DNA from 2 places in the Shewanella sp. GJ50-10 genome. Region 2 is predicted to be linked to the other one. Evidence: riboswitches for the same ligand, from Rfam matches in the RefSeq annotation. Region 2 holds a riboswitch; the other holds the start of a gene.
The links. Region 2 has a riboswitch for thiamine pyrophosphate ahead of thiC (phosphomethylpyrimidine synthase ThiC). Riboswitches for the same ligand answer to the same signal wherever they lie in the genome.

Region 1: it holds a riboswitch for thiamine pyrophosphate, as region 2 does, so the genes downstream of both, AC0L4E_RS07100 (TonB-dependent receptor) here and thiC (phosphomethylpyrimidine synthase ThiC) in region 2, are expected to answer to the same signal.

The regions. Positions count from the first base shown of each region.
Region 1 covers NZ_JBVVSS010000001.1:1,706,044-1,714,538, reverse strand. Annotated here, with positions in the region: gene AC0L4E_RS07115 (phosphotransferase) at 1-425, opposite strand, end outside; gene pnuC (nicotinamide riboside transporter PnuC) at 494-1,156, opposite strand; gene AC0L4E_RS07105 (YkoF family thiamine/hydroxymethylpyrimidine-binding protein) at 1,265-1,525, opposite strand; gene AC0L4E_RS07100 (TonB-dependent receptor) at 1,685-3,871, opposite strand; TPP riboswitch at 3,986-4,097, opposite strand; gene AC0L4E_RS07095 (YcfL family putative periplasmic lipoprotein) at 4,246-4,635, opposite strand; gene AC0L4E_RS07090 (PaaI family thioesterase) at 4,716-5,726, opposite strand; gene hinT (purine nucleoside phosphoramidase) at 5,737-6,093, opposite strand; gene AC0L4E_RS07080 (M61 family metallopeptidase) at 6,320-8,077, shown strand; gene AC0L4E_RS07075 (CsgG/HfaB family protein) at 8,182-8,495, opposite strand, start outside.
Region 2 covers NZ_JBVVSS010000001.1:1,896,409-1,904,903, reverse strand. Annotated here, with positions in the region: gene thiC (phosphomethylpyrimidine synthase ThiC) at 1-1,397, opposite strand, end outside; TPP riboswitch at 1,644-1,742, opposite strand; gene AC0L4E_RS07885 (hypothetical protein) at 1,957-3,282, opposite strand; gene trhA (PAQR family membrane homeostasis protein TrhA) at 3,662-4,342, shown strand; gene AC0L4E_RS07875 (MGMT family protein) at 4,448-4,792, shown strand; gene AC0L4E_RS07870 (DUF3108 domain-containing protein) at 5,029-5,751, shown strand; gene AC0L4E_RS07865 (class II glutamine amidotransferase) at 5,901-6,686, opposite strand; gene fadE (acyl-CoA dehydrogenase FadE) at 6,927-8,495, shown strand, end outside.

The sequences.
Region 1 (8,495 bases), 190 kb from region 2:
ACGGGTTCGTACTGCTCAGCTAGACCATCACCACATTGAAAGACATTGTTTTTGGGTCTATTAGATGAGCTAAAGCCATATTCAGAGAATGTAGATGACCAATCAAAGCTTGCTTGCTTGATAAACTCACTTAAATAAAACTGCTTAGTCCCGCTTTGCCATATAAGTTTAGGCGCTAATTGGATAGCTTGCGCCATTTGCCAGCAAGCGACTTCATTATCTCTATCACACCACTGCTGAATATCTTTATTATCCCGTAACACCCAGTCTTTAGATGGCATTTTAAGGTGGTAATTACTGTTACTTAAGCCTGCGGACAACCTATCGACACCAGTACAATTGTCGCTAATATCCACCACTAACGATGAAGGCAATTGATGTTTAAGATCAGCAGGCAATAATGCCCAAGGGTTAAATACTGTCATCGGTTATTAGTCTTTATTCTCGCTCGGTTTGTGGGTTTTAAAATTAGCAGAGAGCTTATCAACAAGAGTTATTTAGCGAGATTAAACTGTGTTTCAAGCGTATCTTGCTGCATTTTTTTACGCCACATAAAATAACCACTCACCGCCATAAATAAGTATAAAACCAGTAAACCAGAAGTGAGCATTAAGCCTTTTTGAAGATACAAATATATAGACAACGAATTTATTACCATCCAGTAATACCAGTTTTCTATCACTTTTTTAGCAACTAAGTAGGTAGTCATTACAGCAAAACACGTCGTTAATGCATCAAGGTATGGAAAAGATGCCGAAGTATTCGTGGCCATCAAATAACCTACAATCAACGATATTACAGACGTTACCGCAATAATAATCAGATGCTTATTCAATGACCAACTCACAATAGCTAACTCAGTATCTTGAGAGCTGCCTTCAATTTTATTACTGCCATAGCGCCATAACCAAAAGCCATACACAGCCATCGCCATATAATAGACGTTAAGTAGGGATTCCATTAATAGTGAGACTTTCCAAAACAACACCGTATAAATAGCGGTACTGACAAAAGCTGCAGCCCAGCACCAGATATTGGTTCTCATGGCTAAAACTAAATAGGCGATTGCAAGTACCACAGCAATAGCTTCCCACCCTGTCATAGCGGAGGCTTCTGTTAAGGCAGTTTGAAAGTATTGGAAAATCTCAGCAAGCATATTAATGATTTCTTTTTCTATTCAAAAATTAATTAACTAAAGTATTTAAGGACATTAGTTCTTAAAAATTACTTCTTATAATGAGTAGCAATAGTTCGCTATGAACAGTTATTCAGTGTGAGTTAAATCTAACTCGCCACCAATGAATTTACACACAAAAACAGCCTTGCCCCACTTTTGGTGAGCAGCTTCCATCTCCACAGCAAGCATTGACATCACATCAGCATATTCACCACAAACTTGTGTTGCCATGGCATTGGTTTTTCTTTCGATATTTGAGTAGCTATCAACACGGCCAATAAACCATTTAATCGGATCCAAATAGTTTTCGTTAAACGGATACATACTGATTTCAGCTGTTAATTTCATCAGGAATTCCTTAGGGGCGACTTAAGTAAAAATACCGCCATAGTTTAGCAAAGAAATGGCAAACCATGGCGGTATTTCACTGTATTTCATTGTTAAATAACAATGTTAAAACTATTGTTATTGTTAAAGAAATTCAGCTTTATCAATAATCAGTAAACACTACATAAACTTCACATCAAGTGTAATGCCTAACTGGCGAGGATCGCCATAACGAACATATTGTTTATCAGCCCAATCTAAATCTGGCTCATTACCAAAGTAGAAACCACGTACGCCATATTGCTCATCAAATAAGTTTCTGCCCCATAAGTAAGCTGACCACATCTGTGACTCATAACCAATGCGTGCATTGAATATGGTGTAAGCATCTGATTTGGATTCATTGCTATCTGAGTAGTAAAAGTCACTTTTTCCACTGGCATTTAAGTTGGTGAACCAACCTGAATCACTGACATAGCTCATACCTGCGCTGTAAGTGAAGTTAGGCGCATGCGCTTGGTCGCGCCCTGTTAAGTCAATTACGTTACCTGAACCATCATTGTATTGATAATCACCGTATTCAGTTTCTAACCAACCTACACTGCCGTAAAACTCTATGTTATCTGTGGCATAGTATTTAAAGTCTGCTTCTGCGCCATAGTTTTTAGCGCTACCGGCATTATCAGTGTATAGAATGAAGCGCTGTTGGTCGTCAGGATCTTGCTGTGACGCCGATACTTGTTGGTTTTGACGGTCCATGTAAAACAGCGCCATATTGGTCGCTACCGCGCCATCTAACCATGATGATTTAAGACCTAACTCATAGTTGTATAGAATTTCAGTATCGAATTCTTTTTTATCAGCAAGTTCAGGTGGTAAAGTCATGTTAAAGCCACCCGCTTTGTAACCGCGAGCAATTCTAAAGTAAGCGTTATGATCTTGGTTTAAGCTTTTAGAAATCGCTAAATGCCCGCCCCACATATTTTCTGTAGGATCGAATTCATCGCCATTACTGTCGGAATACTCACTTACGCGGCGTTCTAATCGCACACCTGCTGAAAATACATAACCATCACCAAACTGGGTATCTGTTTGGGCAAAAATGGCATAGTTGGTGGCTTCATATTCTGACTGTAATACTTCATCAGGCCAGCCATTGTATTCAGAGTATAAATCGTTATCTTCTTTCAGGTTCATGCCGTATAAACCCACTAACCAGTCAGTCGAATCGTTAAAAATTCGTCCTGCTTCGTTTGAGCTAATACGGAACTCTTGTGAAATCGTTTTGCGGTCGCCTTGCTTATCCCATGTGTAATCGTAAACACATGGCTCTGTGCCAATCTCGACCCAGTTATCATCATAAGCAGTACATTCTTTTGAGGCCCAATAATCAGGGTTAGCCCAATCGCCATCATAATTATGGTGATGGTCAGTTTGTGCAAATGAAGTTAGCGAGGTCAGTTCAAATTTTTCAAACTGAGTAAAAATCGCTTTTAAGCCAACGCCAGTGGTTTTTTGGCTATCAACTCCAGGCTTATCAGTAATGGTTTCAAAACCATTATTATCTAATGTCCAAGCATCATAACCATTGTCAAAGTTGGCATGTAATAAGGTTAAATCAAGTTGCACGTCATCGGTTGCATACCAGCGCAGTTTTGCTCTAGCGGTAAACTCGTCACGGGCGTTCGTATCTTCACGCTCTAGATAGGTATTATCACGGTAACCATTTTGAGAATGCTGTTCTAACGATACGCGATACAACAATTTACCTGAATCAGATAAGGGACCGGAGCTAAAACCAGAGAAAGTTTGTAAATCATCATCACCCATTGACACTTGTGCGCCATGTTCAAATACATCCGTTGGGTCATTACTTTTTAAATAAATTAACCCGGCTAATGCATTAGCACCATATTGGGTGCCTTGAGGTCCACGTAATACTTCAACTTGTTGCATATCGTACATGCTTGAAACCATGCCGATACCTGATAAATCAATATCATCAACGATAAAGCCAACCGATGAGTTAGGTGCGCCTTGATATTCTTCTTGCTCACCAACACCACGAATTTGGAAGTATTTAGGACGTGAACTGCCGCCTGACCAGTTAAAGTTGGCAATAGAGTTCAATACATCTTCAAAATGCTGTGCCCCTTCGTCTTGTAATTGCTGACTGTCGATTACCGTCACGCTAGAAGGCGCTTTTTCAAGCTCGATATTACTGAAGTCAGCATTAACAACAATGACTTCCATCTTTTCTGCATTTGGCGCTGAGCGCTCAATATCTTCAGATTGTGCAACAGCAGAAGTCGATAAAGCGGCGAGAATGGCAATCGCAACAGGCGATTTAGGTTTAAATAAAGACATAGGACCTCAAATAATAATTTTGAGATCCGGCAAGCATAGTGAATGAGTGATGTGCATCTGTGACAACATTGTCGAGTTCGCTTTCTTGTTTTAGCGTTAATTCAAAAATGATGTCTTAAAAAATGCAGCCTATTCCTACGCCGGTATTAGCCGGATCAGGTTCTAAGGGTTCGTCAAAAAACATCTCAGTTAGCTCTTTTTTGAGCTAACACCCCTTGGCGAGGCGGATTATAAACGATTAGCAATAAGTACGACACTGTTACTGAGAACTTTTCATTAACTATTTAAGTACAAGTTTGTATCACCTAAAGAAGTGAACCGTTTAGGCATAAAAAAACACCCAAATATGGGTGTTTTCTAAAATTGATTAACGCTTAATTTGAGAAGGCTTTGCGGACATAAACATCAAAGCGTGTGGCTGTGGTATTAGGTGCTACAGCGGTTACCTGCATTTGTTGCTTACCGTGAAGTTTTAATGATTTCCAGCTAGTAGCTTCATCTTCAATAGTAAATCCACCAGCGTCATACCAAGTAAATTTATATTGTAGACGTAGGTCGGTGCTAACCTTGCTTAATATTAACGCCGAGCCTTGTAATAAATCACCTTGTGTACGCACGTTAACTTGCTCGACAGCGACCTCTTGACCAAATGAGTAATTATCAACCCGAGTTTCGCCATTGGAACCTGCTGATACTCCAGCGGTGTGATTAGCACAAGCTGACATCATTAATACTAATGTTACAACGACTATTGAAAACTTCATCATGTATCCTCTTGATAACTTAGCCCTATGGGCTTGAAACTGACGGTTCGTAAGTGACTCTTCTATAAAATATATAAAGCTTATTGGTCTAACAAAAAGTGCGCTCTCGCGGTGGCAATTAATTGCTTTCTATTCGTTTGCCAGCAATTGATTGTAACGTGCGCGACTCTGCGGCCTTGGCGAGTAATTTTACACTCTGCAAAGGTATCTTGGTGCAAACCAGCCCTTAAATAATCGATTGAGAAATCAATAATTTTAGGCACTTTCTTCGCTTGCATGAACACCATTAATTGTACAATTGCCGACATTTCCATAAAGCCTGCAATCACACCTCCGTGAATAGCGGGTAAAATCGGGTTGCCAATATTGTCGTCTTTTTGCGGTAATTTAAACACCATTTCATCACCGAAACGGTTAACACTCATGCCGATAAACTGTGTGTACGGCACTTTAGCTAATAAATAACTATAGTCGTTCAAGTCAATGGCACGTTTAACAATATCATGAACATTTAAGTCATCTGCCGCAAAAGCATCTGCAATTGGCGTAATTGATTCCCGTGTACCGATATCGCTATTGCTTGGCTCTACAGTATTTTTCGACTCGCCCATTAATGCTTGACGAAATTCTTCACCTACCATTTCAGGGCTAATACGCATAAATGAACCTACAGCGTGAGCAATAGGGTCATCAACACTGTCTTGATATGCAATTGCTCGAGTAAATGCGACATTAGCAGATAAACGATAACATTCGGCAATGGCATATAGCGGCTTATCAGGTTCCGCGGGCTTCATATAATCAACACGCAAATCCAGTGTTGGTGATATCTCTAAAGACTCGTACTTAGCTAAAATTGCACTCACAACCGACGTACCTGATGCCGTGTCGATTAACGTAGTCACTACCCCGCCGTGGATAACACCAGTATCAGGGTCACCAATAATATCTTGGCTATATGGTAGCTCTAGTAATACATGGTGTTCACTGGCTTCAAGTACGCTGATATTCAAACGTCGGCATTGGGCTAATTGATTAACAAAGCGGGTCGCTACTTCTGTTAACGGGAAAAATTCACTGTTTATTTTCATTTCGCTTAATTTATCCTGCGTGATTAAGCATAGAACCTAATGGTTTACCGCCTACCAAGTGCATGTGAATATGATAAACCTCTTGGCCACCATGTTTGTTGCAATTCATAATTAAACGGTAGCCATCTTCAGCAATACCAGCTTCATCAGCAAGTTTAGCTGCAACTGACATCATGCGGCCTAAAGCAAGTTCATCTGAAGCTTTAATATCGTTAGCAGTAGGAATAAGGTGATTGGGGATAATCAATATATGGGTCGGAGCTTGAGGTGAAATATCACGAAACGCAGTGACTAGCTCGTCTTGGAATAAAATATCCGCTGGAATTTCGCGGCGAATAATTTTACTAAAAATGGTTTCTTCGGCCATGGGTAATCATCCTTATCGTTATATGTAGGGTGAAGCCTGTTACGTTATTCGCAAACTAGGTTATCTTATAGTATCAACTACCGCCTTTGTCACTCCAGTAAATACTCATTTTAGATTTAGTGGATATGTACATCTGCATTTGCACATTGCTAGTGATTTTGGCAGCATTAACACTCTTCTAGCTCGCATTTCTTTTTAGCAACACCAACTTACTTGGAATTTGTTCATGCATTATCACATCATTGCTATCGATCCTAAAGCGCATTTATTTGAAGTCACTCAAACAATTAACACTGCAAAACCTCATCAGATTTTGTCATTGCCTTCTTGGTTACCGGGCAGTTATATGATCCGTGATTTCGCCAGAAATCTAATTGATATAAAAGCAGTTGATAACAATGAACAACCCGTTGAAGTATTGCAGTTAGATAAGCAAACTTGGCAATGCCAAAACAGCGACAGTTTTATCAAAATTAGTTATCAAGTTTACGCCTGGGACTTATCTGTGCGCTCAGCGCACCTAGATACTACCCATGGATTTTTTAATGGCAGTAGCGTTTTCTTATGCGCTAAAGGACTTGAAGAAACCAAGCATACCTTAACCATTGAAAAACCAGCGTTGGATGAACTTAGCCAATGGAAATTAGCCACCAGCATGAAAAGAACTGCTGGTGAACCATTTGGCTTTGGTGAGTTTTATGCCGATAGCTATGATGAATTCATCGATCACCCTGTCGAAATGGGCGATTTGACGATTGAAAGCTTTGAAGCCTGCGGCGTTCCGCACGATATTGTCCTCAGCGGCAAACATCGCGCATCAATGCCGCGATTATGCAAAGACTTAAAAGCCATTTGTGAATATCAAATAAACCTTTTCGGTGGTAATGCGCCATTTGAACGGTATGTCTTTTTAACGACTGTTTTAGGTAATGGTTTCGGAGGGTTAGAGCATCGAGCCAGTACAGCACTCATGTGTTCACGAAAAGACTTACCCACTGATATGGAGCACGAGGTAAACAAAGATTATCGAGTTTATCTATCCCTATGTAGTCATGAATATTTCCATAGCTGGAATGTAAAACGGATTAAACCTGCCGAGTTTACCCCGTTCGATTTATCTCAAGAAGCCTATACAGAGCAGCTTTGGGCTTATGAAGGTATTACCTCTTATTTTGATGATTTTCTTACCTATCGAAGTGGTTGTGTTGATCAAACTCAATATTTAACCATGCTTAGCGAAATCATGACCCGAGTTTATCGTTCCCAAGGCCGTTTCAAGCAAACCTTAAAATCATCGAGCTTTAATGCTTGGACTAAATTTTATAAGCAAGATGAAAATGCCAATAATGCCATTGTGAGCTACTACACCAAAGGAGCATTATTCGCACTCTATTTGGACTTAACTATCCGATTAGAAACTGATGGAAAACAGAGCTTAGATGATGTTATGCGCGCGCTTTGGCAAGATTATGGTTCAAGAAACATTGGTACTCAGATAGATACTCACAAGCAAATCATTGAGAAGCTGTTAAATAGAAATTGTGATGACTTATTCGCTTATCTTGAAAATACCCAAGATATCCCGCTAGAAGCTTTACTTGATAAAGTCGGGATTACTATGCGCCTTAGAGCAAGCGCTGGGAATACCGATTTAGGCGGCGGTGATGTATCTGGTAATAAAATCGCATTTGGCGCAAGAACCAAATCGGAATCTATCGGATTAAAAGTATTAACCGTGACACAAAATAGTCCTGCTCATCAAGCTGGGTTAAGCGCTGGGGATTTATTAATTTCAGCCAATCACCTTCAAGTCGATGCTCAACTTGAAGCACAACTTCAATCAATGACCATCGGTGATGAAGTGTTACTGCATTGGTTTAGACGCGATGAGCTGATGCAAGGTCGTATGCCAATCAGTGCAACTGAAGCGGATACCATTAGCCTTGAAATCCAAGATAAAAATAAGCTAAGCATTTGGCTATAGTGAATAGAGATAATTTGTAAAAGTGATTTGTAAGTTATTTAGAACTGATTTATAAGAAATAAAAAAGGTGCCTCAAGGCACCTTTTTTAGGTAAAAATTATAGATTATCCACGTTTGATTCTTGCACTTACTTTAGATTCACTATGCGCTTCCAACCAATATTTCTGTAAGGTTGTATTTTGCATACCTGTTGCTGAATCACCTAAACTCCAAGCCCCTTTCCAAATACCGTCAGCGATTAAATGAACCACTGCACTTTCAATGGCTGAAACAACACAAAGACTCACAGGTTCATTTGAAGTGTAACCAGCTTCAGCTTCTAATAAGTCTTGAGCATCAATAAACTTAAACACTCCTGCTGTAATTTCTTTTGAAATAACCGCTTTGGTCGTCGTCACACTACTTAACAATCGTCCGG
Region 2 (8,495 bases):
GCGATATCCGTTGTTTGTGGGCCTAAAGTATAAAAAGGCGCTTCATCACAGTGGGCTAGTTGTTTTTCCATATTCACTTTAATGAGTTGCATTGGCACATGGCCAGGGCCTTCGATAATGGTTTGCACATCGTATTCCCATGCCACTTTGACCAACTCACCTAAGGTCTCAAGCTCTGCAAATTGCGCTTCATCATTGGCATCTGCAATGCTACCTGGACGCATTCCGTCACCCAGCGATAAAGACACGTCATAAGCCGCACAGATCTCACAGATCTCTTTAAAGTGTTCATACAAAAAACTTTCTTTGTGGTGACTCAAACACCACTTGGCCATAATTGATCCACCGCGAGAAACAATGCCCGTTAAGCGTTTAGCCGTCATTGGGACATAACGCAGTAACACCCCAGCATGAATAGTGAAATAATCAACGCCTTGTTCAGCCTGCTCAATCAAGGTATCGCGAAACACTTCCCAGTTAAGGTCTTCAGCAACACCATTCACTTTTTCTAACGCTTGATAAATTGGCACAGTACCAATTGGTACTGGTGAATTCCTGATTATCCATTCGCGAGTTTCATGAATATAACGGCCTGTAGAGAGATCCATAACCGTATCGGCGCCCCACCGCGTTGACCAAACAAGTTTTTCAACTTCTTCTTCAATCGATGAGGTCACGGCTGAGTTACCGATATTGGCATTCACTTTAACTAAAAAGTTACGTCCAATAATCATAGGTTCAGCTTCTGGATGGTTGATGTTAAGCGGAATTATCGCACGGCCGCGAGCCACTTCATCACGGACAAACTCTGGGGTAATTGGTTGCCCGATCACTGCGCCAAATGCTTCTCCAGCAGCTTTTTGAGTTAATATTTCATCTGTGACTTGCTCTCTTGCCATATTTTCACGTATGGCAATATATTCCATTTCAGGCGTGATGATACCCTGACGAGCATAGTGCATTTGGGTTACACATCTGCCTGTTTTAGCACGTCTTGGTGGCACTAATGCTTCAAAACGTAAATGATCTAAACCATCATCAGCTAAACGTTGCTGAGTAAAGTCTGAACTCACACCAGCGAGCTGCTCGGTATCTTCACGTTCATCAATCCAGCTTTCGCGAAATTTGTTTAAACCTAAACGTACGTTAATTTCAGCATCGGGATCAGAGTACGCCCCCGCGCAATCGTAAACCTTAATAGGTGGATTACTCTCGGTGACAGGAGCATCATCGGTTCCACCTAAAATAGTGTCTGTCTGATGAATTTGGCGCATGCCCACTAATAAATCTTTACGGGAACCAGTAAGATAAATTTTCTCAGAATTAGGATGTTGTAGCGGCTTTAATGTATCAATAAAAGCTTGTGCTTGTTCACGGGTTTGGCGACGATTTGACATTAGCAACCTCAAAAATAATTAAAAAGAGTTGCTTGTCTGGAGAGGTTTGTTGATGACGAGCGAGTTATAAATAACCCTGTAATTTGCTTTGATGATAAAGTTTTAAATAAACCTCTTGTTAGAAGCCTATATAACTTTACGCAATATAAAACTCTTGCTGTTGATGACGGCAAAATTTTAATGGTCGTCAAAACACATCAAATAGTTTTAAACTTTCAATAAATCTGAAAACAGAAAGAAGAAATAGCAAATTAACTGCTTGTTTCCTTCGCAGGTTTTAACCTGATCAGGTTCAACGGATCCCGAATAAACGGTCTCAGCCATAAGGCACTCCGACAAGATGTGAGCAGTATACTCAGCATATTAGTTAAAATACAAGTGAATTGATTTCAATTTTAACAACACAAGCCTGATATTTATTCATAACTTAAGAGTCTGATAATATTATTTAAAATAATAGTGCGTCTCAGTTTAATAAAATTCTGATGAATTTTTATCTAAGCAAAAATAATAAAAATATGCGCATCGGATAAAACATTAACAAGTGTTGCGCAAAACATTACGGCAATTGTACTTTCGATAACCTATTCTGGATTGCTTTATTTAATGCCTTTTTCATTCGAGCACTATCACAGGGTTCAGCAAATCCTAAACCTTCTGCGTGTGGATTAATTTGAGTTGGCAACGGAACAATTCGATAGCAAGTATCACCATGTTTCATTATCCGATTTGGGTCTAAACGGTGGTCGAGGGTTGTGGCTTGTCGCTTATCTTCTATTTCTATGATTTCAATATCAAACATCTCAGGCGTCAATTCACTCAAACTAGCACCATCACCAGAGGTTGCTATATGCGCTTGTTGTGAAACCAATGTTTTCAACGCTTGTTGATTTAAGTTTTTCAACACATTGCTTGTCGCTGAATTCAAAACATTAAATTGTGAGTCACTTAATTCATTTTTATTGAACAGGTGCGAATGGATAGCCTCGTCCTTCGGCTCCTGCAGATACATACTGTCAACGCTGCTCCAGTTAAATTCAGTATCTAGTTTACTGGAAGAAGTATTTATCGTTTTATCATTTATAGGGTCGACAATTATGGGGTCGACATTTAATGACTCATCATTTATTGGTTCGTCTACAGTGACTTTTTCGATTATAACTTCTTCAATAAGAGCTGCAGATTGGGGTGTTTGCTCGATAACTTGTTCTAATGTTACCGGCTTCACTTCAGTATCTGGCGGTATATTTTCTTGTGGCTTTGTTGGCGCAATTACTGAGGTAGACTCGGAATTAACTTCAGGTGACTGTTCTGATGTTTCTGCTATAGCCTTTGCTGAAGTCTGCTCTGGGGTGCTTTCAGGTTGAGTGGCTGGAGACATTGCCGCTAACTGTTCAGCAGTAATGAAGTAAGCGTTGATTTCTTTATTCTTTAATTGTGCTTGTATTGGACTGTCTATGTGCTCTTGTTGCTTAGCTTTAGCTATTTCGACAAATACATCTACGGTTTGCTCAGCCAGTATCAATAGCAATAAGAAACCAGCTAGATGAACTATCGTCACTAATAAAACACTTAGGGACAGTGTCTGTTTTAACCTTGACGCAAAAGAATGATTTTCAACAAGTACTGATGATGACCTACTAGAGTCATTTGACACCGCACACAAACTGGGAATGGCTAGGGAGACGTCTGTATTAATTACGCTATTGGATTCTGAAAAAGCCAAACCTGATTGTTCAAAGTCGATATCTTTAACTTGCGTCTGTCTTTCTGCAGTAATAAATGGCGTTACATTGCCTAGTTCAATATTCTCAATAGACAGATCTTGTTCCAACAATTTAATATCTTTTGCTGTTTTTAAATCTGCTTCATGTTTATTGACCATTTAGCGCATCCTATCGCTCAAAAACTTACTCATCTCATTTAAACGGTAATTGATTGGTTCGTTTAACCACCTAGGGTTTAACCACCTAGGGTTTAACCACCTAGGGTTTAACCACCTTGGATTTAACTACATAGGGTTTAATCACTTAGAGTTTAATCATCATGCTTTGAATATCTTTGTTTGAATATCATCAGATTCGTAATTACAAAAATAGTTCACTTAAGCAGCAATTTACCTTAAACCACAATAATTAAAGACTAATATTCTGAATCTATTAGCAAAAAAAATTAAGCTTACACGTGTACGCTTAATTTCTAGTATTTTAGAATTTAAGCTGTTACTCTAATTTCTACATTGCTTAACTAGGTTGTATGCAAAGATGTCCCTTGAGTTAAATGCAGATCAAAAAATTGAAGCTAGCCAGCACCAACAATCAGATTATTGCGCAACTGAAGAGTTAGCAAATAGCGTTACTCATGGTATTGGCGTGATTGCAGGCCTTATCTCCATGGTTGCAATGCTAGTGAAAGGAGCTTCACATTTAAATGCCACTGAAATGTTTGGTATTGGGGTTTATGGTCTAAGCATTGTTTTATTATTTCTCGCATCAACCCTATACCACTCAAGCACTACGCCTTTATGGCGTAAACGTTTCAAGATGGCCGATCATTGTGCCATTTATACCTTAATTGCTGGTACCTACACTCCATTAATGCTAATTAGCCTAGATGGCGAACAAGCCAATATTGTACTCGCTGCCATTTGGTTACTCGCATTAGGCGGTATTGTATTTAAAACCCTGTTTATAGGCCGATTTAAAGCTTTCAGTGTCATACTTTATTTGATCATGGGCTGGCTATGCGTCACTGTGATGAGCGATCTTATTAAAGGCATGTCCGATTTAGGATTTAATTTATTACTAGCGGGTGGCGCTTTCTATAGCATTGGGGTCATCTTTTATGTCAATAAACGTATACCCTATAACCATGCTATTTGGCATTTATTTGTGTTAGCTGGCGCACTATCTCATTTTCTATGTATCTTTTTAACAGTGATTTAGGAGTTTAATCACTGTCTAAAAATTTTGACCTCACTTTTGCTCGGCAATCATTCCTATCAGCACAATGATGCATTATGCTGTTGTTTTAACTGTGATGATTTATACATGAACGAGCTATCTTCGAAACAAAAAATTTGGTTTATCGTCAACATGATCCCCGAAGGTAATGTTCTCGCCTACGGTAAGGTTGCCGATCTTGCAGGTCTTCCAGGCCGTGCACGTTATGTATCTAAAGCATTAAAAGACGCCCCATCCCATCTTAACCTTCCTTGGCATAGAGTCATTAACAGCCAAGGAAAAATATCCTTTAAACTCAATACCATTAGTTTCCAAAATCAGCAAGAGCGTCTAAGATCAGAAGGAATTGAAGTGAACAAAGGTAAAATTTCACTGTCAAAATTTGAATGGAAGCCTGATATGGCAACATTGGTTCTCTCTTTACCTTTTTAACTCCAGACATAGGTACTATTTTGGTTAAACTATTTTCTGAAATTTCGAATCATATTACTTTTAGCAAAAAGCCTTATTCAATGATCGCCCTTCTGGCGACAATCTACGTTCAACCATTCAATTTAGCTTATGCACAAACCACAGAAGATATTCAATCAAGCACTGCAAACGAGGTTAGCTCAGCTGTTACAAAATCAGCTTCTGAGAAATTGGCTTCTACCAATGCGACTTCCGCTATGAATAACATTGAAGCTGAAAACAAGAGCGACTTCCTAACACCTCTCGCCCCACATAATGCCGAATATAATGTTTATTACGGCAGCATCCATTTAGGCAAAGCCCGTTATCAATTACCTGCATCGGATAACGGTTTCTATCAATACCGATTTGATAGTGATGTCAGCTTATTGATGCTATCTGATGTGCGTAATATCAGTAGTGAGTTCCAATTAGTCGATGGCAGACTTAAGCCTATCCGTTATATGAGTAAACGTACTGGTACAGGAAGCGACTATAACGAACAAACCGTATTTGCAGAGGGTCAAGGCGTTATTCACACCATATATAAAGATGAGCGAGCAAAGTTAGATTACGCAGACGATATTTTTGACCCATTAATGGTACAACTGCAATTTAGAATGGATATGTACAACCCACCTGAAAAACTGCAATACGAAATGGTGAAAGATAAAGAGCTCGATGATTATGAATTTAAAGTTATTGGTAAAGAAAGAGTGACTATCGAGAGTGGTTCATACGAAACCATTAAGATTGAAGTGGTAAGAACCAGTAAAAAACGCCAAACATTTTTTTGGATGGCGCCAGATTTAGGCTACCTACCCATTAGACTTAGTCACTTCTCAAAAGGCAGTAAGCAGCTAGATATTAAATTGGATAATTATCAGTTTTTAGATGAACCAAAAACCGACACAGCTGTGCCAGAAATGGCATCAGAATAATAACTAGCGTTTGAAATTGATTTACGTACAGTGTTTGAATATCGCTATAGCGTTGATAATAATAAAATGACGGTCTACCAATTTTCCCCTTATAGGAGACTGTCACTTATCATCATGCTCAATCTATAACAGGCGAATGTTCCTATAAACTATGCTTGATTACTCGCTTGAAGTTCACCTTGCCTGAACAGCTTCCAGTCACCAGGTTTTAATATGTTCCACTCTTCATCTTTAGTAAGTGGCCTAGTTGCAATCACAGTAACAACGTCATTCGGCGTGGTTTCTTTATTAAAGTCGATAACCACATCTGTATCGATTAGTTTTGCTTTACCAAAGGGCGCACGGCGGGTGATATAACAAAGGTTATTGCTACAATATGTCATCAAGTCCACGCCATCGCTTAGGATCATATTAAACACACCCAGCGCTCTAACCTCATCAGCTAAACCTGCAATAAACGCAAATACAGCGTTCATATCTTCTGGTTGCTTCGGCCCAAATTCGACTAACACCTGTTCCATGATCCAGCAAAATGCCAACTCACTGTCGGTGTCTCCAACGGGTTGAAAACGATTAACGACAAACTTTTCTTGATAATCAGATAACTGACCGTTGTGGGCATATGTCCAATATTTACCCCATAATTCCCGTGTGAAAGGATGGGTATTTTCAAGTGACACACAACCACGGTTAGCCTGACGAATATGACTAACGACTATCTCACTTTTGATAGGATAAGATTTAATCAGTTTGGCGATATGTGATTCACTGCTTGGACAAGCATCTTTAAAAGTACGGCTACCCTTGCCTTCGTAGAAGGTAATTCCCCAGCCATCGACATGAGGACCAGTCACACCGCCTCTTTCTGCTAAACCTGTGAAACTAAAAACAATATCAGTTGGAACGTTAGCGCTCATCGCTAATAACTCACACATGGGGAAACGCCTTAAAAAGTTTTATAAGTCATAATTTTATCTAATAACTATTGTACCTAGTGCAAAACATTTTTGGGATATTTTATTGTAGAAAATATTTTAAACAATTGTTTGAAAAAACTTGTAATCGTGGTCAGTAACGTTTAATTTTATGTGATACAGGTCTGACCACACTCAGTTCTGTGAATAGGATCATTAATTTGTAAGTGCTCAATTTTGAATGCTTTAAGGAGAAAGACATTGACTACCCTGACTTGGATCATCGCCATGATCGCAGTGCTCGGCGCAGCCACTTATATGCGAGTTTCGTTACTCACGGCAACCGTAGCTGCTGCAGTCGTCATGCTGATTGGCAGCGTATTAGATATTGTTGGTAGCGTGGCATGGATTGTATTTTTAGTCTTAGCACTACCGCTAAATGTAAAATCATTCCGCCAAAACTTCATTTCACGTCCATTGCTTAAAGTATATCAAGGCATCATGCCTGAAATGTCTTCAACAGAAAAAGAAGCCATTGAAGCAGGTACGACTTGGTGGGAAGCAGATTTGTTCGCGGGTAACCCAAACTGGAACAAATTACACAACTACCCTAAAGGTCGTTTGACTGCTGAAGAACAAGCTTTCCTTGATGGCCCTGTTGAAACAGTGTGTAAAATGCTTAACCAACATCAAGTGTCACATGAACTTGCTGATTTACCACCAGAAGTATGGCAATACCTGAAAGATGAAGGTTTCTTTGCCATGATCATCAAGAAAAAATATGGTGGTCTTGAATATTCAGCTTATGCCCAATCTCGTGTGCTTCAAAAGCTTGCAGGCTTAAGTAGTGAATTAGCATCAACCGTTGGTGTACCAAATTCTTTAGGCCCTGGTGAACTACTACAGCACTACGGCACCCCAGAACAACAAGATCATTACCTACCTCGACTAGCAAAAGGCTTAGAAGTACCTTGTTTTGCATTAACTAGCCCTGAAGCTGGTAGTGATGCAGGCGCAATCCCTGACTTTGGTGTTGTGTGTAAAGGTGAGTTTGAAGGCGAAGAAGTGTTAGGTATGAAACTAACATGGAACAAACGCTACATTACCTTAGCCCCTGTTGCTACTGTATTAGGTTTAGCGTTCAAATTACGCGATCCTGATGGTCTACTTGGCGATACTGAAGATTTAGGTATTACTTGTGCGCTTATCCCAACTGACATTCCAGGTGTTGAAACCGGTCGTCGTCATTTCCCACTTAACTGTATGTTCCAAAATGGTCCAACACGCGGTAATGAAGTCTTTGTACCATTAAGTTTCATCATTGGTGGTCCTGAAATGGCTGGTCAAGGCTGGCGTATGCTGGTTGAGTGTTTGTCAGTGGGTCGTGGTATTACCCTGCCTTCTAACTCTGCCGGTGGTATTAAAACGGCAGCACTAGCAACAGGTGCTTATGCACGCATTCGTCGTCAATTTAAGCTACCTATCGGTAAACTTGAAGGCATTGAAGAGCCAATGGCACGTATTGGCGGTAACGCTTATCTAATGGACGCTGTAAGCTCACTAACCACTGTAGGTATCGGTTTAGGTGAAAAACCTTCGGTTATCTCTGCAATCGTTAAATATCATTTAACCGATAGAATGCAGAAATGTGTTATCGATGCGATGGATATCCACGGTGGTAAAGGTGTGTGTCTTGGCCCGAATAACTATTTAGGTCGAGGTTACCAAGCCGCACCGATTGCGATTACCGTTGAAGGGGCAAACATTTTGACCCGTTCAATGATCATTTATGGTCAAGGCGCAATTCGTTGTCATCCATATGTACTCGCC